DNA from 2 places in the Luteipulveratus mongoliensis genome. Region 2 is predicted to be linked to the other one. Evidence: predicted binding sites of a transcription regulator. Region 2 holds the regulator's gene; the other holds the start of a gene.
The links. The regulator LexA, encoded in region 2, represses DNA repair genes until DNA is damaged. The targets are predictions, from matches to a motif close to TCGAACANNTGTTCGA.
Positions count from the first base shown of each region.

Region 1: a site for LexA is predicted at 3,542-3,557, ahead of VV02_RS07890 (HNH endonuclease signature motif containing protein). Genes of this name have one in related genera too.

Region 1 covers NZ_CP011112.1:1,637,309-1,651,881, reverse strand. Annotated here, with positions in the region: gene VV02_RS07905 (pyridoxal phosphate-dependent decarboxylase family protein) at 1-351, opposite strand, end outside; gene VV02_RS07900 (uracil-DNA glycosylase) at 509-1,186, shown strand; gene VV02_RS07895 (SGNH/GDSL hydrolase family protein) at 1,183-2,016, shown strand; gene VV02_RS07890 (HNH endonuclease signature motif containing protein) at 2,101-3,534, opposite strand; gene modA (molybdate ABC transporter substrate-binding protein) at 3,778-4,539, shown strand; gene VV02_RS07880 (ABC transporter permease) at 4,536-5,324, shown strand; gene VV02_RS07875 (ABC transporter ATP-binding protein) at 5,330-6,400, shown strand; gene VV02_RS07870 (hydroxyacid-oxoacid transhydrogenase) at 6,479-7,768, shown strand; gene VV02_RS25920 (acetylxylan esterase) at 7,768-7,932, shown strand; gene VV02_RS07865 (SIS domain-containing protein) at 7,929-8,966, shown strand; gene VV02_RS07860 (PH domain-containing protein) at 8,976-9,350, shown strand; gene VV02_RS07855 (HTTM domain-containing protein) at 9,330-10,196, opposite strand; gene VV02_RS07850 (hypothetical protein) at 10,166-10,642, opposite strand; gene VV02_RS07845 (NAD(P)-dependent oxidoreductase) at 10,680-11,471, opposite strand; gene VV02_RS07840 (polysaccharide deacetylase family protein) at 11,464-12,249, opposite strand; gene VV02_RS07835 (threonine aldolase family protein) at 12,556-13,635, opposite strand; gene VV02_RS07830 (DinB family protein) at 13,667-14,218, opposite strand; gene VV02_RS07825 (SDR family NAD(P)-dependent oxidoreductase) at 14,259-14,573, opposite strand, start outside.
Region 2 covers NZ_CP011112.1:3,714,376-3,728,948, forward strand. Annotated here, with positions in the region: gene VV02_RS17630 (vitamin B12-dependent ribonucleotide reductase) at 1-335, opposite strand, end outside; gene nrdR (transcriptional regulator NrdR) at 359-865, opposite strand; gene VV02_RS17640 (LysM peptidoglycan-binding domain-containing protein) at 1,297-1,689, opposite strand; gene lexA (transcriptional repressor LexA) at 1,957-2,676, shown strand; gene VV02_RS17650 (NAD-dependent protein deacetylase) at 2,724-3,584, opposite strand; gene VV02_RS17655 (LysR family transcriptional regulator) at 3,699-4,610, shown strand; gene VV02_RS17660 (AEC family transporter) at 4,618-5,541, shown strand; gene VV02_RS17665 (ComEC/Rec2 family competence protein) at 5,566-7,923, opposite strand; gene VV02_RS27200 (ComEA family DNA-binding protein) at 7,928-8,926, opposite strand; gene VV02_RS17675 (DegV family protein) at 9,020-9,892, opposite strand; gene leuS (leucine--tRNA ligase) at 9,921-12,782, opposite strand; gene rpsT (30S ribosomal protein S20) at 13,032-13,295, opposite strand; gene holA (DNA polymerase III subunit delta) at 13,479-14,450, opposite strand; gene VV02_RS27205 (phosphatase PAP2 family protein) at 14,447-14,573, opposite strand, start outside.

The DNA.
Region 1 (14,573 bases), 2.1 Mb from region 2:
GTTCTCGGCGTACACCGCGCCGGCGCCCTCGAGCCACGAGCCGGCATAGATCGACGAGGCGCCGACCACGAGGTCGAACATCGCGGCCTCACGGGTCGGCGCGCACGGGATGAACGATAGGTAGCGCGGGTGGTCGGTCGACAGGCAGGCGAGCGCGAGATGCTCCTCGAACAGCTGGAGCGCGGGTCGCCCGCCGCGGCCCTTGGCCGTGATCGCTCCGCCGGCCACCGCGTCGAGATCGGCCTTGGTCGCCGAGCTGTCGAGAGGCACCGGGTCGAGCGCGAGTCGTTCGGCGGCGTAGCGGAGGATGTCCTCGCCCAACGCCTTGGTCTCATCGGTGAACCCATGCACGCCCGGAGTCTAGGCCGACCGGATGGAGAGCCAAGACCAGTCGTCCTGCGAGGCGACGATGCCGGCTCGGACGAGCCTGCGAGGCGACGATGCCGGCTCGGACGAGCCTGCGAGGCCGACCGGAGGAGAAGCTGAGCCCGTCGATACATTGGCCCTCATGCCCGCACGGCCGCTCACTGAGCTCGTTCACCCCAGCTGGGCGGCTGCCCTCGCCCCCGCGCAGGATCACCTCACCCGACTCGGGGAGTTCTTGCGCACCGAGATCGCCGATGGGCGGCCCTACCTACCCGCAGGCGAGCACGTGCTGCGCGCCTTCGGCCGGCCGCTGGACGACGTACGCGTCCTCATCGTCGGTCAGGACCCCTACCCGACCCCGGGCCATGCCGTCGGACTGTGCTTCTCTGTGGCCCCAGACGTACGGCCGGTGCCGCGCAGCCTGCAGAACATCTACGCCGAGATGGAGTCCGACCTCGGCCTCACCAAGCCCGAGCACGGCGACCTGTCGCGGTGGGCCGACCAGGGCGTACTCCTGCTCAACCGCGTGCTCACCGTCCGACCCGGCGCCCCCGGGAGCCACCGCGGACAGGGCTGGGAGCACGTCACCGCCACCGCGATCAGTGCGCTGGTCAACCGTGGTGGTCCGCTCGTCGCGGTCCTCTGGGGTCGCGACGCCCGCAACCTGGCACCTCACCTCGGGGCGATCCCGCGGATCGAGAGTGCCCATCCCTCTCCGCTGTCGGCTCGCTCCGGCTTCTTCGGCTCGCGACCCTTCAGCCGCGCCAATGAGCTGTTGGAGCAGCAGGGAGCCGGCCCGATCGATTGGTCCTTGGCATGACGTTGTCTCCTCGCCCCACACCCGACCGCGTCTGGCAGCGGTTCGTCGCGATCGGCGACTCGTTCACCGAGGGCATGAGTGATCCGTCGCCCAGCGATCCGGACTCGTACGTCGGGTGGGCCGACCGCCTCGCATTTCGCCTTGCCGCGCGAAATAGCTTGGAGGACAAGCCTTTTGGGTACGCCAACCTCGCCATCCGTGGTCGGCTGCTCGCCGACGTGGTCGGGCCTCAGGTCGAGACGGCGTTGGCGCTGAGCCCGGACCTCGTGAGCATCGTGGGCGGCGCCAACGACTGCCTGCGACCCAGCGTCGACCTCGACTCCGTCGCGGACCGCCTCGAGGACGCGGTCGCACAGGTCCGGGCCACCGGGGCCGACGTCATCCTCGCGACCACTGCGGACCCGGTCGACGCGCCGGTCCTGAAACGAGTTCGTGGCCGGCTGGCCGTCCACGCCGCCAATCTGTGGGGCATCGGTCAACGACAGGGCTGCTACGTCCTCGACCTGTGGACGATGCGGCCGCTGCGCGACCCGCGGATGTGGGCGCCGGACCGTATCCATCTGACGACGGGCGGCCACCAACGCGTGGCGGCCCAGGCGGCCTGGCTGCTCGGACTGCCCGACGACGGCTTCGACTGGCGAGCGCCACTACCTCCGATGGCAGCACCGACCAAGATCGAGGCAGCCCAGGCGAATGCGGCGTGGACTCGGACCCAGCTCACTCCATGGGTCCAGCGTCGAGTGCAGGGCCGCAGCTCCGGCGATGGCCGGCAGCCAAAGCGTCCAGATGTCGCTCCGATCCCGCCGGTCAGCCAGAGCCCTCGGACCTAGCGACCGTCGCACGCGCGCCATCATCAGCTCGCTCCGTCGCTGACGCACAAGGCCACCGCTGACGCACAAAGCCACCAGGACGAGTCACGGACCGCGCGTCGGAGCGGACATAGCCACGGACCGTGCCGTTATGCCAAGACTGCCGTCCAGGTGCCAGCTGACCTCAAAGGGCGTGACGGTCGCGGTCAGGACATCGCGGTGCGCGATCGTGTGGTGCCGCCGGCAGAGCAGCGCGGAGTTGAGCAGGCTGGTGCGGCCTCCGGCGTACCAGGGTTGGACGTGGTGGACCTCGCAGAAGCTGGGCGGCCGATCGCAGCCCGGGAAGGTGCAGCACCGGTCTCTGGCGACGACCGCGGCCCGGAGCCCATCCTTGACCAGGCGTTGCTCCCGCCCGACGTCCAGCGGTTCGGAGCGGGAGCCGAGGACCATCGGGATGATGTCCGCGTCGCACGCCATCCGCCGGATCGTGCCAGCATCGATCGTGTCGCCCAGACTCGTCACCCCCAACCCGCCACCGCCCTGACCACCACGGCTACGGCGGCCGGCGGTGCCTGCGTCCCGGCCTGCGGTGCCTGCGTCCCGGCCGGCGCTGGTTGCGGCTGCCTGGGCGTTGCCGGTGGCCTCGGCACGCAAGTCGTCCAGATCCATCGTGACCACCAGCTTGGTCGTCGAACCATGCGAGGTGGAGGTGTCGGCGGATGTCGCCAGATCAATCAGGTCCATGAACGCATCCGCGCGGCGCTTACCCGGACTGCGCGGATCCGGGGAAGAGGCCCCGGTGTCGGGGTCGATCACCGGTCGCGGGGCGGCACCGGCCTGGATCGCAGCAACCAACCGTGCCGCGTTCGCCGGCGCCAGATCCACGATGAACCGGCGCAACCCGCCCGGCAGATCCGACCACGACAACTCCTCGACCCGCTCCAGAGCTGCGTCATCACGCTCGAGCCGGTCACCGGCATACGTCGCGACCAACCACCGCGACAGATGCCGCAGCTCTTTAGCCCCACCACCAGCCGCGGCGACCTGCAAGAAGTAGGCCAGGCACTCAGCCCGGGCGAAATCGGGCAGCACGGGCAGGATCTTGGCCAGCTCCCGCAGACTCACCTGCGCCGCCCGTGGACTGCACTCGGCCGTCGCGACTGCATCGCGCAGCAGAACGTTGTCCGGGTCGTTGACCGCCGTGGCCACCGCCGCGACCCGGGACGCCTCCCCCGGCTCGACTCGTCCCGCGTGCGAGGCCACCCACTGGGCAGGGCTGGCCGCCTGCGACTCACGAATGACGCCCCGCTGCAGCGCCTCCGCCGTGGCCATCACCAGGCACGCCTCCGCCCGGTCGGTCACCTGACCCAGCAGCTGCACCACACCGGCCAGCTCAGCCGACCCAACCTGGTGCAACGAAGACGGCAGCGCGCCCAATGCCTCGACAGCGGAGGCGACGGCGCGCACCGCGTCGGCTGCTGGACCGGGTGGGACCCGGTCCAGCAGCTCATCGCGCACCTGCGCAGTCGCCTCGGCCATGCCGAAACCGTACACGTGTTCGCATCTCTCGACAACCTTCAAAGGCGCCGAATCTTCTTTATTACCAACATAATTCGTCAATGTGACTTGTCCACATCCCCCTCGCGCGACCTCGGACTGTCCACAGGGCAAAGAGCTCCGGAGGCACGCCTGTGGACAGCCGGGGCGTCCAAGCGTCGACAGTCGCGGCGACACGGGCGATCGCATCGACGAAGCCATCCCCGCCCCCGTACGCTCAGAGCCATGAGCGCTCTCCGCACCGGCACGGCCGTCCTGACCGCCACGACGCTCGCTGCCGGCCTCAGCGGCTGCGGCGACGACGACAAGCCCGCGGGGCGTACGAAGGTGGTCACCGTGCTCGCAGCGGCGTCGCTGACCGAGGCGTTCGGCGACATCAAGAAGAAGGTCGAGGCCGAGCACTCGGACGTCGAGGTGCGAGTGAGCTTTGCGGCGAGCTCGACGATCGTGCAGCAGGTGAACAATCACGTGGACGCCGACATCGTCGCCCTCGCGGACGAGAAGGCGGGCAAGACGCTCAAGCCGGACGCCATCAAGGGCGCGAAGCCCACGCTGTTCGCCACCAACCAGCTCATGATCGCCACGCCGGCCGACAACCCCGGCAAAGTCGCCGACCTCGCGAGCCTGCAGTCCGGGTCGATCGACACCGTGCTCTGCGCGCCGCAGGTGCCGTGCGGCCGAGCCGCCAAGTCGGTGCTCGACAAGGGCCACGTCAAGCCGCACGTCGTGTCCTACGAGCAGGACGTCAAGGCCACCCTGTCCAAGGTTCGCCTCGGCGAGGCGGACGCAGCGATCGTCTACGTCACCGACGTCGCTGCCGCGGGCAAGTCGGTCCACGGCATCACGATCAAGCCGGACCAGAACGTCACCACTCGCCTCCCGGTCTACTCCCTCAACAACGACGAGGCGACCAAGGCCTTCCTCGACGCGCTCAACTCCTCAGCAGGCCGCAAGGTGTTGACTGACAGGGGCTTCGGCACCCCGTGAGGCAACGGCACGACCATCCGGCCCGCAGCCTGCTCGCGCTGCCGGCCGTCCTGGCGCTGCTCCTCCTGATGCTCCCGCTCATTGCGCTGCTGATCCGGGTCGACTGGCCGCACCTGTGGACCCACCTCGGCACCGCGGACGCCGGCGCGGCCGTACGACTGTCGCTGCGGACCACGCTCACCACCGTGGTCCTGTGCGCCGTGCTCGGCACCCCGCTCGCCTGGCTCCTGTCACGCTCATCGGGTCCACTGCTCCCTTGGCTACGCGCGCTCGTCACCGTGCCGCTCGTGCTGCCGCCGGTCGTCGGTGGCGTGGCGCTGCTGATGGCGTGGGGGCGCGAGGGCGTCGTCGGCGGACCGCTGTCCGACTGGTTCGGCTGGACGATCCCCTACTCCTGGGTGCGGGTCGTCCTGGCCGAGACCTTCGTGTCGATCCCGTTCTACGTCCTCGCTGTCGAGGGCGCGATGCGTTCACTCGATCGGCGGTACGACGACCTCGCGGCCACGCTCGGCGCCTCACCCCTGCGGACCTTCCGGACCGTCGCGGTTCCGCTCACCCTCCCCGGCATCGCGGCCGGGGCGACGCTCGCGTGGGCCCGGGCGCTGGGCGAGTTCGGGGCCACGATCACCTTTGCCGGGTCGTTCCCCGGTCGTACGCAGACCGCCCCTCTCGCGGTCTACCAGGCCCTGGAGATCGATCCAGACGCCGCGACCGCCCTCAGCATGGTGATGCTCATCGTCTGCGTCGTCGTGCTGGCGCTCCTCCGAGGCCGGTGGTGGCGATGATGCGGATGGCTGGGGTCGCCCGACGCGAGGACTTCACGCTCGACGTCGAGCTCGATGTCGCGCCTGGCGAAGTGGTCGCGATCCTTGGCCCCAACGGCAGCGGCAAGACCACGCTGATCAACACCATTGCCGGCCTCGGCGGTCTGGCCGAAGGCACCCTCACCGGACCGAATGCCGTCGCAGTGGAATCGGATTCGGTCTGGGATGCTCCCGGCGAGCGCCGGTGGGTCACGCCCCGGGACCGCCACGTCGGGCTCGTTCTGGCGAACGCCCTGCTCTTTCCGCACCTCACGTGCCGGGACAACGTGGCGTTCGGGCCGCGCTCGCGCGGGGCCGCCCGCAGTGCTGCCCGAGACCGGGCGGCCGACGAGCTCGCAGCGGTGGGGCTGGCCGACCGCTCAGGGGCGCGACCTGCGCAGCTGTCGACCGGTCAGGCCCAACGGGTCGCACTCGCTCGTGCGCTGGCCACCAGCCCGGGCGTACTCCTCCTCGACGAGCCGCTGTCGGCGCTTGACCCCGAGACCCGCGGCACGACACGCGTGGCCCTGGCTCGCAGGCTGGCCGACTTCGCCGGCTCCACCGTGCTGGTCACGCACGACCCGCTCGACGCCCTCACACTCGCTGACCGGCTCGTCTTCCTCGACTCCGGGCAGATCGTCCAGACCGGTACGCCGGCCGAGGTCGTCTCCCGTCCGCGCAACCCTTACGTCGCGCGGGTCGTCGGCCTCAACCTGTGGCGAGTGCGGCGTACCTCCGATCACACAGTGGCGCCGCTCGACACCGACGTCAGCATCCAGGTCGCCGAGCTCCCCGACAGCAGCGACCTGTGGCTCACGGTCCGCCCGAGCGCCGTCGCGCTCTGGCCGCAGGAACCGCACGGCTCCCCCCGCAACGCGTGGCAGCTCGAAGTCGCCTCCGTCGAGCTGGCCGGCCAGTCCGCCAGGGTGAGCCTCACGGGGCAGCTCGACCTGGTCGCCGAGGTGACTGCGGCTGCGGTCGCCGAGCTCGGCCTCGCCCAAGGACGCCTCGTCTGGGCGACGGTCAAGGCGACGGAGGCGGCGGCGTACGAAGCCTGAGATGTCGGGGCGACTCGATCGCGCGGACGTCGGACATGAGTGACAGTGGATGTGACCGCGACAAACCCGGGAGCCTGGATGACGCAGTACAACCCGACCCGACCCGAGCAGATCTACACCTATGGCGCACCCCAGCTGAAGTTCGGCCCGGGCGCGAGCGACGAGATCGGCTACGACCTGAGCGTCACGGGTGCCAAGCGCGCCCTCATCGTGACTGATGCGGGTGTCGCAGCCACTGGCGGACCCCAGCGAGTTGCCGATCAGATGAGCCAGTTCGGTGTGGAGGCAACGGTTTTCGACGGCAGCCACGTCGAGCCGACGGACGAGAGTCTTGACCAGGCGATCGCCTGGGCGCGCGAGCACGGACCGTACGACGCGTTCGTCGCCGTTGGTGGTGGGTCCAGCATCGACACGGCCAAGGCCATCAACCTGATGACCACCAACGACGGCGAGCTGATGGACTACATCAACGCTCCTGTCGGCGGCGGCCGGGCGCCGAGCCAGCCGCTCAAACCCCTCATCGCGGTCCCGACCACGACCGGCACGGGCTCCGAGAGCACCACGATCTGCGTCCTCGACGTGCTGTCGCAGAAGGTCAAGACCGGGATCTCGCACGCCCGGCTGCGACCGACCCAGGCCGTCATCGATCCCGAGCTCACGCTCAGCCAGCCGGCCGGTGTGACGGCCTGTGCGGGCATGGACATCCTGTGCCACGCGCTGGAGAGCTACACCGCGCGGCCCTACACGTCGTACGAGCACAAGGAGGCGTCCGAGCGGGTGCCCTACTGCGGCTCCAACCCGATCGCGGACATGTGGTCGGAGAAGGCGATGGAGCTGCTGGCCGGCGCGTTCCGGCGTGCTGTCCGCAACGGTGACGACCGGCAGGCGCGGCTCGATATGGCGATGGCCGCGACCTTCGCGGGAATGGGCTTCGGCAACGCCGGCGTCCACATCCCGCACGCCAACGCCTATCCGATTGCCGGTCAGGTCAAGGGTTTTCGGCCGGCCGACTATCCGCAGGACGAGCCGATGATCCCGCACGGGATGGCTGTGTCGCTGACGGCGCCGGCGGCGTTCCGCTTCACGTTCGAGGCGGCGGAGGACCGTCACCTCAAGGCGGCGCGGCTGCTCGATCCGGACGCCGCCACGACCGACGATCCTGCTGACCAGCTGCCGTCGGTGCTCACGTCGCTGATGCGGGACATCGGGATCCCCGCGGGGATCGGGGCGGTCGGCTACGACGAGGGCGACATCCCGAGCCTGGTCGAAGGCACCATGAAGCAGCAGCGCCTGCTCACCACGTCGCCGCGCCCGGCCACCGAGGATGACATCGCCGCCATCTTCAAGGCGTCGGTCCAGCTCTGGTGATGGTGCTCAAGGACCAGACGTGCCAGCGGTGCGACGTCTTCGCCGCCTACGATCACTATGCCGGGCCGAAAGAGCTCGATGTCTATCCGTACAACGCGCACGAGGGCGGCGCGGCTGATGCCGAGATCGCCTCCGTGCTATGGCTTCAGGAGCACTGGACATGACCACACCCGGACACTTGATGGCGGACGAGATCGCCTCTCAGCCAAAGGTTCTCGCGGAGGTGCTGTCGTCGTACGGCGAGTACCTCACCCCGGTCCTCGCGCGGCTGCGGACACACGACACGCGGGCCGTGCTGCTCGTGGCTCGCGGCACGTCGGACCACGCGGCGCTCTACGCGAAGTACCTGATCGAGACCCGGCTCGGCCTGCCCGTCGGCCTGGTGTCGACCTCGACCTACACGGCGTACGACACCAAGCCGGCCCTCGAGGGCGTCGTCTGGATCGCGGTCAGCCAGTCAGGTGGATCGCCCGACCTGGTGGCCTCGACGGAAGCGGCCCGCGCCGGCGGCGCACTCACGATCTCGCTGACCAACGCCGAGACCAGCCCGCTGTCCGACGCCACTGAGCTGCACCTGCCGATGCTCGCCGGTGACGAGCTCTCCGTCGCGGCCACCAAGACCTACACGGCCGCGCTGCTGTGGTTGTGGCTGCTCGTCGAGGGCTGGGCCGAGGGCGACCTGAGTGCGGCAGCCGGCGTACCCGACTGGGTGGATGCGGCGGTCGACCTGCCCGAGGTGGCGGAGGTCGCCTCGCGCTACCGGTTCGTCGAGCGGCTGGTGACGACATCGCGCGGGTTCGGCTACCCAACGGCCCGCGAGGCCGCGCTGAAGCTGATGGAGACGTGCTACCTCTCGGCGCACGCCTTCTCCGGCGCTGACCTGCTGCACGGGCCGCTGGCGATGGTCGACGAGGACCGGCCAGTCGTCGTGATCGCGCCCGACGGCGCGGGCGGCCGCACCCTGGAGCCGGTGCTGGAGCAGCTGCGCACTCGCGGCGCTGACGTCTGCCTGGTCGCCCCGATGGAGGTGACCGCGACCTCCCAGATGCGGATCCCGCTGCCGTCCGGCATGGACGAGCGGCTGGCGCCCATCGCGCAGATCGTGCCGCTGCAGCAGCTCGCTCTGCAGCTCGCGGTGTCGCGGCACTATGACCCCGACCACCCGCGAGGACTACAGAAGGTCACCAAGACGACCTAGCGTGAGGTCATGATCGACTTCAAGAACGGCATGGTCTTCAAGCTCGCCGCCACCGATCCTGCTGCGATCGCACCTGACGTCGCCGAGCTGCTCATCGAGGGTGAGCAGATCCTCTCCTGCTTCAAGGCAGCCCGCGACTTCGTCGTCTTCACCAACAAGCGCCTCGTGGCCGTCAACGTGCAGGGCATCACGGGCCGCAAACGTGACTACACGTCGCTGCCGTACTCCAAGGTGCAGGCGTTCTCCATCGAGACAGCCGGCTCGTTCGACCTCGACTCCGAGCTGGAGATCTGGTTCAGCGGCTTGGGTCTGGCGCGGCTGGAGTTCAGAGGTGACGTGGACATCCGGCAGATCGGCCGGCTGCTAGCCCACCACATTCTCTGAGGGCACTGCCGTACGCCCGCGCTTGAGCTCGCTCAGCCGCTCCAGCGGGAGGAACGCGAGCAGGCAGACGACCGTGGGCAGGAAGTGGATCGACAGGAGCAGATACGTCGACGCGTGGAAGATCAGCCAGAAGCCGACGACGGCGTACAGCATCCGCCCGCGCAGCCACAGCATGATCGGGGAGAGCAGCTCCGCGCTGAACGAGATCCACTGGAAGACGTAGGTCAGCCAGGGCATGTCGACCAGCCACTCGGACAGGAACGAGCCACGCCGGGTCAGCGCCCACACGAGCACGGCCGAGGACGCCCAACCCCAGCCGGCATCGAGGATTTTCGCGACGGCCGCGAGGAAGTACGTCGCCACGACGGACACCTGGATGATGCGCAGCGTCCAGCCCGCCGAGTCAGATGTACGTCGGTCGCTCACCAGCGCGCGGCCCACCAGCGGGAGGACACACAGCGCCACAACGAGCGCGAAGTGGTCGTGGTTGATCTTGGAGTAGGAGTAGGCGTTGCTCAGCCAGTCGAGCATCCCCGCGGCGCAGACCCAGCCCGCCAGACGCGGCAGCCGCCCGGACATCGCGACCAGCGCCGACACGATGATCACCACACGCAGCACCTGCACGTAGACCGGCGACGGCTGCGGCAGGTGCAACAGCTCGCGGAACGGCAGCGGCTTGTAGAGCTCGGTCGGCACGTCACCGTGACCGATCGGGAAAGCCGTCAGCACAAGCACGTCCAGCAGCACCACGGCGTAGACCAGCCGTCGCAGCCAGGCGATCCGGGCCAGTGGCATCTCCGGGAAGAACCAGTTCATCAGGGCTTCCCCGGGTGACGGACGGTCCACGTCGTCTTCGTCGTCTGGCTCTTGCTGACGACCTCGGAGTCGCGCAGTTTGCTGACGGTGTCGACGAGGTAGATCTTGGTGAGCCGCGGCGCGTGAGGCGCGTGGTCTGCGTACATCACGGCGACGGCCTGCAAGCGGTGCGGCTCCGCCTCAATCCGCGTCGCCTGCCCCTCGATCTCGGCACGCTCCAGCCCGATGCCGCCACCGCCGAGCGGGACGGTCACTCGGGCACCCGAGGTGTCGTCGGCCTCGAGCCCGAGGGAGTGGATCTCGCTGTTGGGGTCGACCTTGAACGCAAACTGCGTCATCGGTGAGAACGGCCACGAGCGGTCGTCCTCACCGAGCGTGCCGGCAGTGATGCCGACGGCCACAGCGAGGAGAGCGACCACCCGCCAGACGCGGCTGGCGCGCGACAGGGACTGCGCTCCCCCAGCCTGTTCCGACACGGCGACCACCGTAGCCGCGCCGTTCTCCGCGCGCCGGTCAGGGCAAGGTCGGCTCCGGCCGCGGGTAGCCGCGGTAGACGTCCGCGGCGGCGACATGGAAGCCATCCGGCAGGTCTGCCCCGCGCATCGTCGCGGCGATCTGGTCCATCTCACCGACCCAGCGCCAGCCCTTGGCCGTCGCGGAGCGCTCCGCCCGGGTCAGGCGGTCTGCGACCTGCGGCAGCGAGTGGTCCCACTCCGCGAGCAGGTCGGCCTCGACGCCGTGTGACCGCGCTAGGTCGCGCGCGGCCAGCAGCAGGGCACCGCTGCCCTTGGTCCACGCGGCGTACGCCATCTTGAGCGCCGAGGCCGAACCGACACCTCCGTCGACCTGCAGCACCGACAACGCCGTACCGGCGAAAAGATCTCGTACGACTGCAGATTCGTCTCCCGAGACGTACAGCCGGGTGCCGGTCCCGACGTGGGGCGGGCTGCCGATGATGCCACCGTCGACGAACGTCGCCCGAGGGAGAGCCGCGGCGACGCGTCGTACGGTCTCGGGCGAGACGGCGTTCGCATCGACATAGGTGCCGGCGAAGTCGCCCGCCGCGGCCGCGATATCGAGCGCGGCGTGCGGCGGACAGATCGACAAGATCACGCTCGCCTCTGAGAGGAGGTCCTCAACGCGGTCGACCTCCTTGAGGCCTGCCTCGGCAGCGCGTGCGCGCGACTCGGCGCTCCGTCCCTCTGCGGCCCAGATGACGGTCCGGCCACCGTCCACCAGGCAGCCGCCGACTGCTGCGCCCATCGCGCCCGGGTGGAGCAGCCCGATCACGCTCTTGTCAGCCACGGTCACCAGCATCGAGCATCGCGGTGACGGTCTGGAAGGTGTAGCCGGAAGTCTGCATCCGATCGATCATCCAGTCGGCGGCAACGACCACGTCCTGCGAGGCCCGAGCCCGGGCATCGTGCGCGAGCACGATCATGCCCGGCGAGGCAACCTCAACGTTGTGGGTCGCGGCGGACAGCGAGTTCTTGCTCGGCAGGCTGTGTGACCACAACGGGATGGTGTAGCCGAAACCGGTTGCGGCGTATATGACTTCGGCATCAAAGCGACCGTAGGGCGGACGTAGCAGCACCGGGCTACGACCCGTGGCTTCGCTGATCTGTGCGTGGGTGCGCTTCATGATCTTGGTGAGATCGGGCAGACCGATGGTCGTCATGTCCTTGTGGGTCCAGCCGTGGATGCCGATCTCGTGGCCGGCCTCCGCGACCTGCCGGGCGACGTCCGGGTAGCGCTCGACGGACCTGCCCAGCATGAAGAATGTCGCGTGCACATGGTGCTTGGCCAACCGCTCCAGGACCTTGGGCGTCCATCGCGGATCGGGTCCGTCATCGAACGTCAACGCCACCCCGCGGCCGACTGCCGGACCGCGCCACACCAGTCGCGCCTCGCGTCCGTGCGTTGATGTCTCCGTCAACGGGGCGACCCGGTAGGACGGTGGTCGGTGCGTGCGTTGGTAGTCGTCGAGACCTCGTCCCGCAGCCGCGCCGACGACGGCGAATCCCGCTGCACCGACGGACAGTCCGACGGCCGCCCTCCGTGAAACTTCGCCCCCGCGCCCCATCTTCTGAGTATGCGCTGCTCATCGGCAAAGTGCACGCACGATTCTTACAGGGCGAGTCGGCCTCACTCGGCCTCCCGGCATCCGGTCGGCGCCCATGGCCGGCCCTCCTCACCCGTCTGAATGGGAGCACGCCCGAGCAGCACGCCCGGTTGCCTCGCGGTGGGCGTGTCGCGGCTGCCCGGGCATGGGGTCTGTGAAGACGTACAACCTTGTTGCGGACATCTACAACGAGGTTGTACTTCTCCACGAGACCCCTGCCCCCCGGCAGGCGACACGCCGGGCCGAGCCAGGCGTGAGCAGTACGGGCTACGCCTGGGCGTCCATCTCCGCGCGGACGGCCGCGGCGAACGTGTCGACGTCGGACTCGGTCGTGTCGAAGCCGCACATCCAGCGCACCTCGCCGGCCGCCTCGTCCCAGAAGTAGAAGTGGAACTTGTCCATCAGTCGCCGCGACACGTCGTGCGGCAGCACCGGAAAGACGGAGTTGGACTGCACGGGCCGCATCAGTCGTACGCCCGGTACGTCGCGCACGGCTTCGGCGAGACGGGTCGCCATCGCGTTGGCGTGCGAGGCGTTGCGCAGGTAGAGGTCGTCATCGAGCAGCGCGATGAGCTGGGCCGAGATGAACCGCATCTTGGAGGCCAGCTGCATGGACTGCTTGCGCAGGTACTTCATGCCACGCACCGCGCCGGGGTTCAGCACGAGCACGGCTTCGCCGACCATCAGGCCGTTCTTGGTCCCGCCGAACGACACGATGTCGACGCCGACATCCGTGGTGAAGGTGCGGAAGGGCACTCCCAGCGACGCTGCGGCATTGGACAGCCGCGAGCCGTCGACGTGCAGCACCCAGCCGCGCTTGTGCGCATAGTCGGCGATGGCCTTGATCTCGTCCACGGTGTAGGCCGTGCCGAGCTCGGTCGTCTGCGTGATCGAGACAACCTTGGGCTGGGCGAAGTGCTCGTCGCCCTCCTTGCCCTGCGGCATCGTGTCCAGCAGTTCCGGCGAGAGCTTGCCGTCCGGTGTGGGGATGACGTGCAGCTTGAGGCCACCCATGCGTTCGGGAGCGGCGCACTCGTCGACGTGGATGTGCGCGGTCGAGGTGCAGACCACGGCCTCCCAACGGTCCGTAACCGCTTGCAGCGCAATGACATTCGCGCCCGTGCCGTTGAAGACGGGGAACGCCTCCGCCTGGTCACCGAAGTGCTTCCGGAACACGTTCTGCAGCTCAGCGGTGTAGATGTCATCGCCGTACGACACCTGGTGGCCGCCGTTGGCGCGGACGATCGCCGCCAGGATCTCCGGGTGCACCCCGGAGTAGTTGTCGCTGGCGAAGCCGCGCTCCGTCGGATCGTGCAAGGGGTTCAGCGTGGGAGTCTGCTCAGTCACCAGTTCATCGTCTCAGTGTCGGTTTGTCGGGCTATTGGCCGGTGCGGCCGTCAACGCACTCACGCAGCAGGTCCGCGTGGCCGCAGTGGCGGGCGTACTCCTCGATCATGTGCACGAGCACGTCGCGCAGCTCGAGCTGCCCACCGTCGTACGGCACTGACAGGTCAAGTGATTCGGCACGGTTGACGAACGCCTCGGAGTTCGCCACCTCGCGACGCCACGACGTCCAGGCGTCCTCGACGACAGCCGGGTCGGCGACCGCTCCGTTGAAGTCGAGGTCGTGGTCCTCCTCGGTGCGATAGAGCCGCGGCACGTCCTGCTGCCCCATGTTGATGACGAACCAGTCGTGCTCGACCTGGGCCAGGTGCCGGATCAGCCCGAGCAGGGACATCGTCGACGGTGGCACTGAACGTCGCGCGAGCTGCTCGGCGTCCAGACCCTCGCACTTCATCTCGAACGTCAGCCGATAGCTCTTGAGGTAGTCGAGCAGGATCTCTCGCTCACCGCGCGGCTGATGGTCGGTCTCACGAGGGTCGTCCTCGGGGTCGACCCACATGTCGGGGTACTTCCGCTCCGTGGTCATACATCCAACTTCGCGCGCTCGACCATCGGCCGCAACGGGATTAACGACCGTCAACGATCGCGCCGTTGAGCTCGCTCGCCGGCTGGTCCCAGAGCCCGACCAGCGTCGCCGCGACGTCGTCGACCGCGGTGAAGCCCTTGAACTTCGCGTCCGGCTTGGCCTCCCGCATCGCAGGAGTCAGCAGCGCCATGATCCGTACGACGGTCGCCGCGGCCTCGCTGCCGGTGAACGAGTCCGCGACCGCCAGGGTCCATGTCTCGGTGGCAGCCTTGGCGGCAGCGTACGACGCGTTGGTCGCCGACGGCTTCGGCACCTGGATGGTCGAGACGATCGCAAGCCGACCCCGCGGGGAGGC
Region 2 (14,573 bases):
AAGTAGCCGAAGTCTTTGCCGGCCTTGACGTAGGTCAGCACCACGCGGTCGATGAGCTGCTTGAGGCTCTTCTCGCGGACGTCCGTGCCCAGTGCGCCGCGGAAGTACTTGGTCGTGACGATGGTGGAGGCGTTCAGCGACCAGAAGTCGGGGAACTCGACACCGCGCTGCTCGAAGATCGTCTCGCCGGTCTTCCAGTTCTGCTGGACGACATCACGCGACTCCCAGGTCACCTCGTCATAGGGGTGCACGCCGGGCGTGGTGTAGATCCGCTCGACCTTTACACCCTTGCTCTTGCGACGAGCCTGTGACTGCGCGCGCGTCGTCTCCGTCATGGCGACTCTCCCTCTCTCGTTCTTCACTGATCGTCTCGCTGACCACTGACAGTGGTCGTGATGTCTTCGGGTCCGTGCTCGGTGTCGGACTCCACCCGCAGCAGCGTGATCGCGGCCTCGAAGTCCTCGAGGGACTCAAAGGCCTGGTAGACGCTGGCGAATCTCAGGTAGGCGACCTCGTCCAGCAGCCGGAGTGGGCCGAGGATCTCCAGGCCGACGTCGTGCGCGTCGATCTCCGCGACACCCTTGGCCCGGATCGACTCCTCCACCTGCTGGGCCAGGAGCGCGACGTCGTCATCGCTCACCGGTCGCCCCTGACAGGCCTTGCGTACGCCGCTGATCACCTTGCCCCGGCTGAACGGCTCACTGGCGCCGGACCGCTTGACCACGGTCAGGCTGGCGTTCTCCATCGTGGAGAACCGCTTGCCGCAGCTCGGACACTGTCGCCGCCGCTTGATGCAGGTGCCGTCCTCGTTGGTGCGGCTGTCGACCACTCGACTGTCGTTGTGACGGCAGAACGGGCAGTGCATGGCGGCTCCTCTCCACATACGTCGTACGCCGCCCTCACCCGTCATGGTCAACACCGAAATGGGCATAGGAATGCCCGGAGACGGTGCTCTGACGGTGTCCCTCCGCGTCTTCCTGTGGATAAACCTGTGGGTATCCGGTGGATGACCTGGGGACTATATGTGGACGACTTACAGCGGTGTAACTACTAGATATAGGGATCGTAAGACGCCTGGCGCCCAGGTGCAAGATCCGTCGGCCTTGGGTTGTCCAGCAGTCAGATCACTGCAGGTCAGGGACCTGCGGTGGGCGTGTCGCAATGTCCGAATCCGGCGTGTCGCGCGGCGATCGGTGGTACCGGTCGCCACCCACGCCGCACCACCATCGAACGCGCCACGGCCGGGCCGTCCACCACGCGGTGGATGGCCCGGCCGTCACGACGCGTGGTGCGAAGTCAGCCCTGCGGGATCACCAGCCGCTGGCCGGCGCTCACCTGGAGAGAGCTCAGTCGGTTAGCGAGCTGCAACCTGGCCACTCCCTCGTGGACCGGCAGTCCAGGAAGCTCAGCCTGCGCGATCTCACTCAGCGTGGCACCCGGCTCAACCGTCACCACCCGAGTCGGTGGGGTGGAAGGCGAGGACGCCGCGGCGACGGAGGCTGTGACCAGACCCAGCACGGCCAGCGCTCCCGCCAGCAGGAGCATCAGGCGACCGCGCGGCGTCAGCCGAAGGCGCGGCCCCCTCGCCCTGCTCATCACCGGCTCGGGATCGGGCACCACCGTCAGGTGGCGCCGACGCACGGTGGGCGTCGAGCTCTGCGGATGCTCCCAGGCGATGACCGCGCTCATGATCTCCTCCAACCTCTGCTGTGCTGATCCGAACACATGTGCGATGGAACGCTTGTACGATGTATAGCACGGGTGTTCGATGAAGTCGAGACCAACCGCGAACGTCCGCCAGCTCCGCCACCCGCGACATGCGTCGTACAGGTGTTTGAGAACTGTGTCCGAAGTTCATAGGCTTGGCTCACAGATCGAGACTCAACCAGCGACCACTGACATCGCCTTGCGCGACGGTGCTCTGGCCGCGCTAAGACGGGGAACGAGGACCACCAGATGGCCAAGATCCACGAGCTGCCGGAGCCCGACAGCCACGCGCTGACCACGCGTCAGCGGAAGGTGCTGGACGTCATCCGCAACTCGATCGACCGCCGCGGCTACCCGCCGAGCATGCGGGAGATCGGCGAGGCGGTCGGCCTCACGTCTCCGAGCTCCGTCGCGCACCAGCTGTCCATGCTGGAGCGCAAGGGCTACCTGCGGCGTGACCCGATGCGCCCCCGGGCGATGGAGGTCGTGTCACCCGACATGGGCAAGCGCGACCGCGGCTACCGCGGCGGTCCGGTCAGCGCAGCTGCCGAGTCCGGCATCGACGAGACCGGCATCAACGACGAGCGCCCCGAGCCGTCCTACATCCCCGTCGTGGGACGGATCGCAGCGGGCGGCCCGATCCTGGCCGAGGAGGTCGTCGAGGATGTCTTCCCACTCCCCCGGCAGATCGTCGGCGAGGGCGACCTGTTCCTGCTGAAGGTGGTCGGCGACTCGATGGTCGATGCGGCGATCTGCGACGGCGACTGGGTCGTCGTTCACCAGCAGCAGACCGCGGAGAACGGTGACATCGTCGCAGCGATGCTCGACAACGAGGCGACCGTCAAGACGTTCAAGCGCACCCGAGGCAAGGTGTGGCTGATGCCCCACAACGAGGCCTACGAGCCGATCGACGGCGATGAGGCCACCATCCTCGGCAAGGTCACCGCCGTCCTGCGCAGGGTGGTCTGACCAGCTGTCATCGGCCTCCCGCTCTCCATCTCGCGGGATGCCGATGACTACTGAGGAAGTGCCTGCTCGAGATGGGTCAGCGTCTCTCCCAAGGGAGTCTCGATCTTGATCGTGGTCTCGGCTTCCCCGCGCGTACGACCGCGGGTGAGAACCGCGACCGGCAGGCCGAGGCGAGACGCACGTCGTACGAACCGATAGCCCGACATCACCATGAGCGAAGACCCGAGGACAAGCAGGCCATCCGACTGCTCGACCACACCAAAACACTTCTCCACCAACGGTTTTGGCACGGCCTCCCCGAACATCACCACGTCCGGCTTGAGCTTGTCCGAACCACACACGACGCAGGTCGCGACGCGAAAGGTCGAGACCAGCTCGTCAGGGAGTACGACGTCACCATCCGGTCGGATCTCACCGCCGACCTCGCGATCGAAGGTCGGATTCGCCTGGGTCAGCCGCTCGTCGATGACCTCGCGGTCGTAGCGTTCGCCGCACTGCATGCAGACGACGTGCGAGAGCGAGCCGTGCAGCTCGAGCACGTCGACCGAGCCGGCCTGCTGATGCAGCCCGTCGACGTTCTGAGTGATGACGGTGCCGAGCAGACCTCGGGCCTGCAGCCGAGCCACGACCTGATGACCGACGTTGGGTCGCGCGCCTTCAAAGCGTCGCCAGCCGACGTAGCTGCGCGCCCAGTAGCGCTGTCGGGCCTCCGGCGAGGCCAACAGCTCGGTGGCCGTCATCGGCGTGATGCGGCGTTCACCGTCGGGACCGCGGTAGTCAGGGATGCCCGACTCGGTGGACAGGCCGGCGCCGGTCAGCACGGACAGCCCACCCGCGGCGACGAGCCTGACCAGCTCGTCCCAGGTCGATGCGTCGACGTCCGGTGGTCGAGTCGTCGCCTCAGTCACACCAGCAGTATCCGGGACGTCTCCTGCTCACGGCGCTACGGGTCGCTGACCAGCGTGAATTACCGGACAGCGATGCGTTGGCAATATCGATAACACCAACTTATACTGGCGGGCATGATTGACGCTGCTGGCCTGCGCGTGATGCGCGCGATCTCCGATGAGGGCAGCTTCACCGCCGCAGCTGCCTCGCTGGGCTACTCCCAGCCAGCCATCTCCCAGATGGTGCGGCGACTCGAGGAGCGCACCGGCACGGTGCTGGTCGAGCGACTCGGCCGTACGGTCCGCCTCACCGAAGCCGGTCACATCCTTGCCCGGCATGCCGGACCGGTGCTGTCCGCTCTCGAGCTTGCGGAGGCAGAGGTCGCCGCCATCGCCGGGCTGCGTGCCGGGCGCGTACGGCTGATGGCCTTCCCGTCCTCCTCGTCGACCTTGGTGCCTCGTGCTCTCGCTCTGGTCAAGGAGCGATTCCCGGAGGTGCAGGTGACCTTCGCCGAGGCAGAGCCGCCGGAGTCCCTTGCCGCGCTGCGTGCCGGCGAGTGCGACCTCGCAGTGGCGTTCGCCTACGAGGGTGACGATCTCCCCCGTGGCGAAGAGGGCCTGGAGGCCTTCTCCATCCGCAAGCTCCTGGACGACGAGGTCCGTCTCGCGGTGTCCAAGAAGCATCCGCTCGCCGTGGCGGGCAAGGCCAAGCTGTCCGATCTGGCCGACGAGCAGTGGATCGCCGGCTGCCCTCGGTGTCGCGGCCACCTGCTCTCGCTCGCTGCGCGCGAAGGGTTCGTGCCCGAGGTCGCCTTCGAGACCGAGGACTACGTCGCGGTTCTCGGACTGGTTGCCGAGGGCCTCGGTGTCGCTCTGGTCCCAGACCTGATCCTCCGCTCAGCGAGCAACCCGGGCGTGGTGACGATGCCGATCGACCCGGCCAACCGTCGTACGGTCCTGGCCGTGACCACGCCTGACCTGCAACGGGTTCCGGCGGTCGAGGCCACCCTCGAGGCCTTGCACGAGGCCGCGCGCGCCACCTGCTGACCGCAGGATGCAGGGAGTTCTCCAAGGATTTGGGGTCATCGGGGCGGTCATCGCCGTCGGCTTCGTCCTCGCCCACACCGGTGTGCTCGACCAGGCCAGCCAGCTCATGCTCGCCCGTCTGGTGTTCTTCGTCGCGACGCCGTGCCTGCTGTTCACCCTGCTGCTGAAAGCAGATCTGCATCGGGTGTTCTCGGCAGGTCTGGTGGTCGCACTGGCCAGCGTGGTCTGTGCGGGCGGGATCTATCTGGTGCTGGCCCGGCTGGTGTTCCGCCGGGACGGCGCCGACACCGTGGTGGGCGTCTTGTGCTCGTCGTACGTCAACGCGGGCAACCTCGGGCTGCCGATCGCGGTGTACGTGCTCGGCAGCGGAGCGGCGATCGCACCGATTCTGCTCATGCAGCTGCTGGTCCTGACGCCGCTGTCCTTCGCGTTCTTGGACACCCTGACTTCCGGTCGGCGTCCATCGATCATGCGAGTCCTCTCGCAGCCGGCGCGCAATCCGGTGACCGTCGGCTGCTTCCTCGGTGTCGCCCTCGCCCTGACCGGGTGGGATCCACCCTCGATCGTCATCGATCCGGTCACCATGATCGGCGGAATCGCTGTGCCTGCAGCCCTTCTCGCGTACGGCGTCTCGCTGCGACTCGGTCCGCGACCGCTGTCCGGCGGCTCGGCCGGCGAGCTCGCCACAGTGGCGCTGCTCAAGGTCGCGGTGCAGCCGCTGGCGGCGTGGGCGATCGCGCGCCTCGCGTTCGGGATGAGTGGCAAGGACCTCCTCGCGGCCGTCATCGTCGCGAGCCTGCCGACCGCGCAGAACATCTTCGTCTACGCCACCCGCTACGGCCGCGCCGAGGTGCTCGCTCGCGATGCGATCTTCGTGACCACGGTCTCGTCAGTGCCGGTGCTGCTGGCCATCTCGGCTTTCCTCACCTGATCCTCGTCCGGGCCGCGTCGGACGTCAGCCCGGACGTGCGACCAGCGGCCGGCCACCCCTCACCACGACGGCGATCGCCCCACCGCGATCGGTGCGATAGACCGTCGAGCCGCTGTCTCGCAGCAAGGTCATGGTGCGCGGCGCAGGATGCCCGTAGTCGTTGTCGGCGCCGACACTGATCAGGGCGATCGGCGCGCTGATCGCCTTCATCAGCGACGGGTCCTGGTTGGCCGAGCCATGGTGAGCCACCTTGAGGACGCTCACGGGGCGGGACACCTGCTCACGGGCCAACGCTCGTCGGACCTGCGCCTGAGCCTCTCGCTCTGCGTCGCCCAGCAGGAGGATCCGGATGTCGGCAGTCTCGACGTCGAGTACGACGGAGGCGTTGTTCTGGACGGAGCCGGCGTGAATCTCTCTGGCAGGCCACAGGACTCGCGCTATCACGCCGGGCCAGCGCAGCTCGTCGCCGGCGATGAGCGCGCGCACCGGGACGCCATGCGCGGCCGCCGTTCGTTGGACCGACGGCTCCTGCGAGGGCTCCTCGTCCGCCGAGCTCGACTCGCCCGGTCGGTCATGGACAGAGGTCGTCAGGATTTCTCGGGTCGACCGTCCGTCCAGCGCTCCAGCGAGGCCGGCAACATGATCTGCGTGGAAGTGCGTCAGGACGACCGCGTCGAGAGTGGTGATCGCGAGCCGGTCCAGGCACGAGTCGATGAGAGCAGGGTCCGGGCCGGCATCGACCAGTACGCCCGAGTGCTCGCCCGTACGGAGCACTCCCCCATCGCCTTGCCCGACATCGCAGGCCACGTAGACCCACCCTTGCGGGGGCCAACCGAGTCCGGGCAGCGGAGTCCACGCAGCAAGCAACAGGACCGCGACGCCGGCCGCAACGGCCGGTCGCCGCAGAGCGCCGGCTACCAGCCACGGACCCAAGAACAGCAGGGCCAGCACCAGGCCGGCCAGGAGAAACGCACCCGGCGGACCGTCGGGCCACGGCAGAGTTCCGAGCGGAACACCTGCGAACACGTGCGCGATCTGGGCGATCCCCCATGCCGGAAGGCCCGCCAGCCAGGCGGGCACGACGGCCAGCGGACCGGCCCACGGCGCGATGGCGACGACCGCGACCCCGGCCAGCGTCGCCGGGGTGACCAGCGGTGCGGCCAGCAGATTCGCCGGAACGCCAACCACACTGACCGAGCCCTGCAGAAGCACGATGACCGGTGCGCACATGGCCTGCGCGGCGACCGGGATCGCGATCGCCTCCCCGAGCCACGACAGGCGCGACGGCAGGAACCGGGCGAACCACGCGCCCCAGGGGCGGGCGAACAGCACCAGTCCGAAAGTCGCCAGCACGGAGAGGGCGAAGCCGTAGGACGCGGCAAGCCACGGATCCACACACAGCAGCACCAGAACAGCACCGGCCAACGCCGGCGTCGCAGCACGCGGGCGTGACATCGAGGTGCCCAGCAACCCGACGACACCCATCGCCGAAGCCCGAACGACGCTCGGCTCCGGCCTGCACAGCATCACGAACAGCGCCAGCCCGAGCAGGCAGACCGGCAGTCGAGCGCGTCGGGGCACACGCAGCCAGCCGCACACCCACAGCACGGCCATCAGAACGACTGTGACATTGGTGCCACTGACAGCTGTCAGATGAGTCATGCCCGTCGCCCGCATGTCGTCGTCGAGCGCGGACGGCACCCGGCTCTTGTCGCCGATGACCAGCGCGGGCACCAACCCTCGCGGGTCGGCAGGGAGGTGATCGGTCGCCCGGCGGAGCGACGCTCGAAGATGCTCGACGGACCGGGTCAGGATGCTCGGCTGGCTGAGAATGGTTGGTGGCGAACGGGACTCGGCGATGGCCTCGACATCAGCGCCAGGCTCGGCCGGCGCCAGTCGGACGGTGGCGCGGACGCGCTGATGCCAAGTCACGTCGAGCCAGTGCTCGTCGCCGAAGAGCAGGATCGGTGTGCGCGGCGTGCTCTCCTGGCCCCGCCCGATGACCGAACGCACGGACAGGCGCACCATGACGAGCGTGCCCGGTCCCGGACGCCGGGACGCGACGGTGTGCGGGTCCGAGACCACCACTGCCTCGACCTGCGTCACCGCCCGCTGGGTCGCCAGACGCGGCACGGTCCCGGCCTGTCGAGTGGCCAGATGACCTGCCACGGCGACGGACACCAGTGCCGCGGCCGCACAGCACAGCCCGACCACGCGTACGGCCGTGCTCGGTCGTCGGCGATCGGCCCAGACCGCGCCCACCCCGAGGCCCAGCAGCACGACTGCAATGACCGCACCTTCGACCGGGCGACACCGCAGAGCAACGAGTGCCACCACCCAGGCAACCGCGGCCGGTACGAGCAGCCGGAAGTCGAGACCCATCCGGTCAGACACTCACCAGCGGGCGCAGCTGCTCCATGAGCTTGTCCCCGATGCCGCTGACCTCGCTCAGCTCTTCGACGCTGGTGAACCTGCCGTTCTCCGTGCGCCACTGCACGATGCGCTGCGCAATGACGGGACCGACACCAGGCAGCCCGTCGAGACCGGCCTCGTCAGCGGTGTTGAGGTTGACGGGACCGCCGGGTGCTGACGAGCCAGCACCGGCGACTGGCCCTCCCGCCGAGCCCGTGGACGCGGCACCCGGCACCGAGGCGGGCGGCGCCACCTGCTCGCCCGGCCGAGGAACGATGACCTGCTCACCGTCGACCACCGGACGGGCGAGGTTGACCCGCGCGAGATCAGCCTTCGCGGTCGCGCCGCCCGCCGCGGTGACGGCATCCTGCACGCGGGCACCGGCAGGCAACCGGACGACTCCGGGTCGTCGTACCTGGCCGACGACGTGCACCATCAGCTGGGTCGGTCCGGCCGAGGCAGTCGGTGCACCGCCTCCGGCGGTCCCTGGCAGCGTAGGACCGGGGGCCGCGCCGGTCCGGGAGGTGAGCGCGGCCGGCGTACCGCTGCCTGATGCAGACGGGAGCAACGTGCGCACCGGCTGCGGCTGCGCCATCGTGCGAACCCAGAGCATCCGCCCACCGAGGACGACGCCGGCCGCCACGACCAGGACCAGCACGGCGACGACCGCCAGTCGACTCGGACCGAGCTGGACATCCTGCAGGCTGCTCGGGGTGCGCACCAGAGGTGCGTGTGGTCGGATCGCCGCGTCCTCCCGCTCTCGCAGATGGCGGGCCCGGTCGATCGATGCCGTACTGCGCGATGGCTTCTCGGCGGGCGGCCGGCGTTCTCGATCCGCGGGGCGCTTCTTAGGGCGACGGTCGGTGAGGGCGGCCTCGTCCGGGATCCAGCCGCCACGGCGCGCGCGATCGACCTCGCCGAGCACGGCGGCCAGGCGATCAGGGGGCGGGTTGGAGGCACGGCGGTTGACCATGCGGGAGACGCTAGGGAGGTCGAGTCGACCCGCGCTGACTCATGCTCCCGCCCTGTGGACAACTCCGTCGGGGCGAGGGGATGTGGACAACCGCTACATGTGCGCGGCGCCGATCACCGGCGCGATCCCGGTTCGGGCGCTGGCCGCGACAGCCAGCATCCCCGGCCCGACGTGCGCACCGACCACCGCGCCCACCTCTACAAGGAGCACGCTGCGCGCTGTTGGGAGCCGGTCGCGCAGACGTTGCTGCAGATCTTTCGCGCGAGCCTCGGAGTCGAGATGGTGCACCGCGATGTCGATCCCCAGCGGAGCCTCCATCTCCTCGACGGCCGCAACCAGGCGCTCCTCCAGACGGGCCAGAGCCTTTGACGTCGTGCGCACTCTCTCGAGCGGCTCGATCTGTCCGTCGACCAGCTGCAACAACGGCTTGATCGACAGCGCCGAGCCGAGCAGGGCAGATGCCTTGCCGATACGCCCCCCGCGCCGGAGGTGCTCCAAGGTGTCGACGTAGAACATCGTCGTGCCGCTCAGGGCGCGGGTGCGAGCGGCCTCGACGACCTGGGCGGACGTCCCACCCGCGGCCGCGACCTGGGCCGCCGACATGGCGGCAAAACCCATCGCCATGCCGAGCGACCGCGAATCCACCACTGTCACCGGAACGGGCGAGTCCGTGGCCGCGAGCTGCGCCGAGGACACCGTCGCCGACATCGAACCCGAGATGTGGATCGAGACGATCTCGTCCGCGCCGTCAGCAGCAGCCTTCTCATAGATGTCGAGGAACTCACCCGCGGACGGCTTGGAGGTCGACACCGGCCGGAAGGCCCTCAGCGCATCGGCGACCTCAGCCGTACCGATCTCGCGTCCTTCGGCGTACGAGCGGCCGGCAACGACCACGTGGAGGGGTACGACGGCGATCCGCAGGGCGTCCGTGATCTCCGACGGCAGGTACGCCGTCGAGTCGGTCACGACCGCCACACTCACGTCAGCACGCCCTTCAGCCGGCGACGATATTGACCAGCTTGGGCGCGCGCACGATGACCTTGCGAATCTGCTTGTCTCCCAAGAAGTCCAGCACCTTCTGACTCTCGCGAGCCAGCCGCTCCAGGTCCTGCTCCGTGATCGACGGAGAGACCTCAAGGCGGTCGCGCACCTTGCCCTGGACCTGCACGACACACGTGACGGTGTCGTCGACGAGCAGGGCCGGGTCGGCTGTCGGGAATGGCTCGAACGTCAGCGAGTCGGCGTGACCCAGCCGTGACCAGAGTTCTTCGGCGATGTGCGGAGCCAGCGGTGCGACCATCTGCACCAGCGGCTCCATGACCGCGCGCGAAGGCACCTCCGCCTTGGTGACCGCGTTGTTGAGCTCGATCAGCTTGGCGACGGTCGTGTTGAACTGGAGGCCTTCGTAGTCGGCCCGGACACCGTCAATGGTCTTGTGCAGCAAGCGATTCAGCGCGTCGTCGGGCGCGTCATCGACCACCCGGACCTCGCCGGTCTCCTCATCGACCACGTTGCGCCACAGCCGCTGCAGGAAGCGCTGAGATCCGACGATCGCGCGCGTCTCCCATGGCCGCGACTGGTCCAGCGGACCCATCGACATCTCGTAGACCCGGAATGTGTCCGCGCCGTACTCGTCGGCCATCTCATCGGGCGTCACGACGTTCTTGAGCGACTTACCCATCTTGCCGTACTCACGGGCGACGGGCTTGCCCTGCCAGGTGTACGTCGTCCCGTCCGGGCCGGCGACTTCCTCCACCTCAGCGGCCGGCACCGGCTGCCCACGGTGGTCGCGGAAGGCGTACGCCTGCACGTAGCCGTGAATGAACAGCCGGCGGAACGGCTCCTCCGAGGACACGTGACCCAGGTCGTAGAGCACCTTGTGCCAGAAACGGGCGTAGAGCAGGTGCAGCACCGCGTGCTCGGGTCCGCCGACGTAGAGGTCGACGCCCCCCGGATCGTCGGCGACGCCAGCGCCGCTGCCCTGCTGCTTGCCCATCCAGTAGTGCTCGACCTCGGGGTCCACGAACCGCTCGGTGTTGGCCGGGTCGGTGTATCGCAGTTCGTACCAACAGGATCCGGCCCAGTTGGGCATCGTGTCGGTCTCGCGGCGGTAGGTCTGCGGGCCGTCCCCCAGGTCCATCTCGACCTCGACCCACTCCTCCGCACGCGACAGCGGTGACTCGGGTCGCGCGTTCGCGTCATCGGGCTCGTACGTCTTCGGGGAGTAGTCGGCGACCTCAGGCAGCTCCACCGGCAGCATCGAGTCCGGCAGCGCGTGCGCCACGCCGGCCTCGTCGTAGACGATCGGGAACGGCTCGCCCCAGTAGCGCTGCCGGCTGAACAGCCAGTCGCGCAGCTTGTAGGTGACCGTGCCCCGACCGACACCATCGGCCTCCAGGAGCGCGATGACTGCGTCCTTCGCGTCCTCGATCTCCTTGCCGTCCAACGAGATTCGCTCATTGGAGGAGTTGATGATCGGGCCGGCGCCGGTGAACGCGGCGTCCTCGTCGTGGCCCTCGGTCGGCTGCACCGTACGGAGGTAAGGCAGGTCGTACTTGTTGGCGTAGTCCCAGTCTCGCGGGTCCTCGCCCGGCACGGCCATGATCGCGCCGGTGCCATAGCCCATCATCACGTAGTCGGCGATGAAGACCGGAACGCGTTCTCCTGTCACAGGATTCGTCGCAAACACACCGGTGAAGACGCCCGTCTTGGCCTTGTCATCCGTCTGGCGCTCGAGGTCACTCTTGCGCATGGCCGCACGCTGGTACGCCGTCACGGCCGTTTTGGGGTCGGGCGCGCCATCCGTCCACGCGTCCTTGGTGCCCTCGGGCCAGGCATCCGGCATCACGGCCGCAACCAGGGGGTGCTCGGGCGCCAGCACCATGAACGTCGCACCGAAGATCGTGTCGGGTCGGGTCGTGAAGACCTCGATGCCCGCGTCGGAACCTTCGACGGCGAACGTGATCGAGGCGCCGTGCGAGCGGCCGATCCAGTTGCGCTGCATGAGCTTGATGGACTCGGTCCAGTCGACCCGGTCCAGGTCATCGGTCAGCCGGTCGGCATAGGCGGTGATGCGCATCATCCACTGGGACAGGTTGCGCTGGAAGACCGGCATGTCTCCGCGCTCGGTCAGCCCCTCGTTGGTGACCTCCTCGTTGGCCACGACCGTGCCCAGACCAGGAGCCCAGTTGACCGGGACCTCCTTCTTGTACGCCAGGCGCCGGCTGTCGACGGCCTCCCGCCGCTCGGCGTCGCTCAGGTCTGCCCACGGACGCCCGTCGGGAGTCGCGACCGAGCCCTTCTCGTACGCCATCAGCAGCTCGGCGATGGGCCGCGCCTTGCCCGCGGACTCGTCGTACCAGGCATTGAAGATCTGCAGGAAGATCCACTGCGTCCAGCGGTAGAACCCGGGGTCGATGGTGGCGACCTTGCGGCGCTTGTCGTGCGACAGACCCAGCTGACGCAGCTGCCGCGTGAAGGTGACGATGTTGTCCTCGGTCGTCTTGCGCGGGTGCTGTCCGGTCTGGACCGCGTGCTGCTCCGCCGGCAGGCCGAAGGCGTCGAAGCCCTGCGTGTAGAGGACGTTCTTGCCGGTCGTGCGCTGGTAGCGCGCGCAGACGTCCGTGGCGACGAACGGCAGCGGGTGGCCGACGTGCAGACCCGCGCCGCTGGGGTAAGGGAACATGTCCTGGACCATGAACTTCTGGCGCCCTGCGACCGCATCCGGGTCCGCCCACGGACCGGCCGGATTGGGCGCCTCGAAGGTGGCGTCCTGCTCCCACCGGTCCTGCCAGCGTCGCTCGATCTCGCCGGCCAGCGCGGCGGTGTAGCGGTGCTGGTGCTCTTGCTCAGCCATGTGTGTCCCTCGTGCTTGAAGTAGCAGTGCCGCCCCGGACTCGTGACATGAAAGAACCCCTCACATGGAGGGGTTGGCCGCGTTGATGTCCGACTAGATCAACGCGGCTGAATAAGGAGCAGCAGCTGCTTCATCTTTCAAGCCTAGCGCAGCCCGATATGACCGCTGCAGGGCGACGCCGCGCCGCACCTTCCGGAGGGCAACGAAAAGGCCGCCGCCCGAGGGCAGCGGCCGTGATCGTGCTCTCGGTCAGGAGAGGCTGCTGAGCTTCTTGGCCATAGCCGACTTCTTGTTGGCGGCCTGGTTCTTGTGAATGACGCCCTTGGTGACGGCCTTGTCCAGCTTCTGGGAAGCCGTCTGCAGCGCGGTCTCGGCCGTCGCCTTGTCACCGGCGTCCGCAGCCTCGCGGAACTTGCGGATCCAGGTGCGCAGCTCGGACTTGTGGGCCTTGTTGCGCTCGGTGCGGATCGCGTTGGTCTTGATCCGCTTCATCTGCGACTTGATGTTTGCCACGAAAACTCTCTTCTTGGTCGGACTGGCTCTGTCATGAGGGCGACAGACGCGGTTCGGGATGGGGCGTGGGGACACCCGGCGAAGAACCGCGTGTGTGGTGGTGCTGACGTGCGCGCACGACCAGAGCGCGCACGCAAGGGGCAAATCTACCAGCGGCGCGGCGCCCTGACCAAAACGGGCGGCTCAGGCCGAGGCAGCCCCTGCTTCTCCCGCACGCTCGCGAGTGATGTCGAGGATGGCGCGCTCCACGGCGTAGACCGGGTCGCGGCCGCCACCCTTGACCTCGAAGTCAGCCGCCGCGACGGCCTGGATGGCGCGACCGAGGCGGTCACCGTCCCAGCCACGAGCAGCCGCGCGTGCTCGGTCGATCTGCCAGGGCGCCATGCTCAGCTGCTTGGCCAGGTCGGCCGAACGGCCACGGCCGGCGCTCGCGACCCGCGCCACCTGGCGCAGCTGGCTGGCGAGCACGGCCACGATCGGCACCGGGTCGAGACCGGCCGCCAACGCGTGCCGCAGCAGCCGCAAGGCCTCCGCGGTGTCGCCGGCGACGGCCGCGTCAGCGACCCGGAAGCCGGTCGCCTCGACCTTGCCACCGTGGTAGCGCTCCACGGTCGATGCGTCGATGAGCCCGGTCGTGTCGTCCATGAGCTGCTGACACGCCTGGGCCAGCTCGCTCAGGTCCTTGCCGACGGCCTCCAGGAGCGCCCGCACCGCCTCGGGCGCGATCTTGCGGCCGTTGCTGCGGAACTCGTTGCTGACGAAGGCGCTCTTGTCGCGATCGGACTTGATGGCGGGCGCCTCGATGACGCGCGCCCGCGCCTTCTTGAGGGCATCGAGCGCCTTCTTGCCCCGGTTGCCGGACTTGTGGGTGACGATCACGACGGCGTCGCTGCCCTGGGCCAGGATCGTCAGCAGATCCTCGATGAGGGCGTCGGTCCCCTCGTCCAGGTCACGCACCACGACGACCTTGCTGCCACCGAACAGGCTCGGGCTCACGTGGACCTGCAAGGCGCCGGGTTCGTACGCAGCACCCTCGAGCCGGATGACCTCGGCCTCGGGGTCCTGCTCGCGGACGGCATCCAACGTGCTGGTCAAGGCGCGCTCGGCGAGCACGTGCTCGGGGCCGGAGATCAGGACGAAGGGAGGGACGCTCACGCGCCCAAGAGTGCCATCCGCTGCTGACGGTCGCGTTCGAGGGAAGTCTCGTAGCTCTTGCTGCGCACCGCCGCCAGCATGAGCAGCACGGCGCCAACGGCGAAGAACGGCGCCGCGACCACG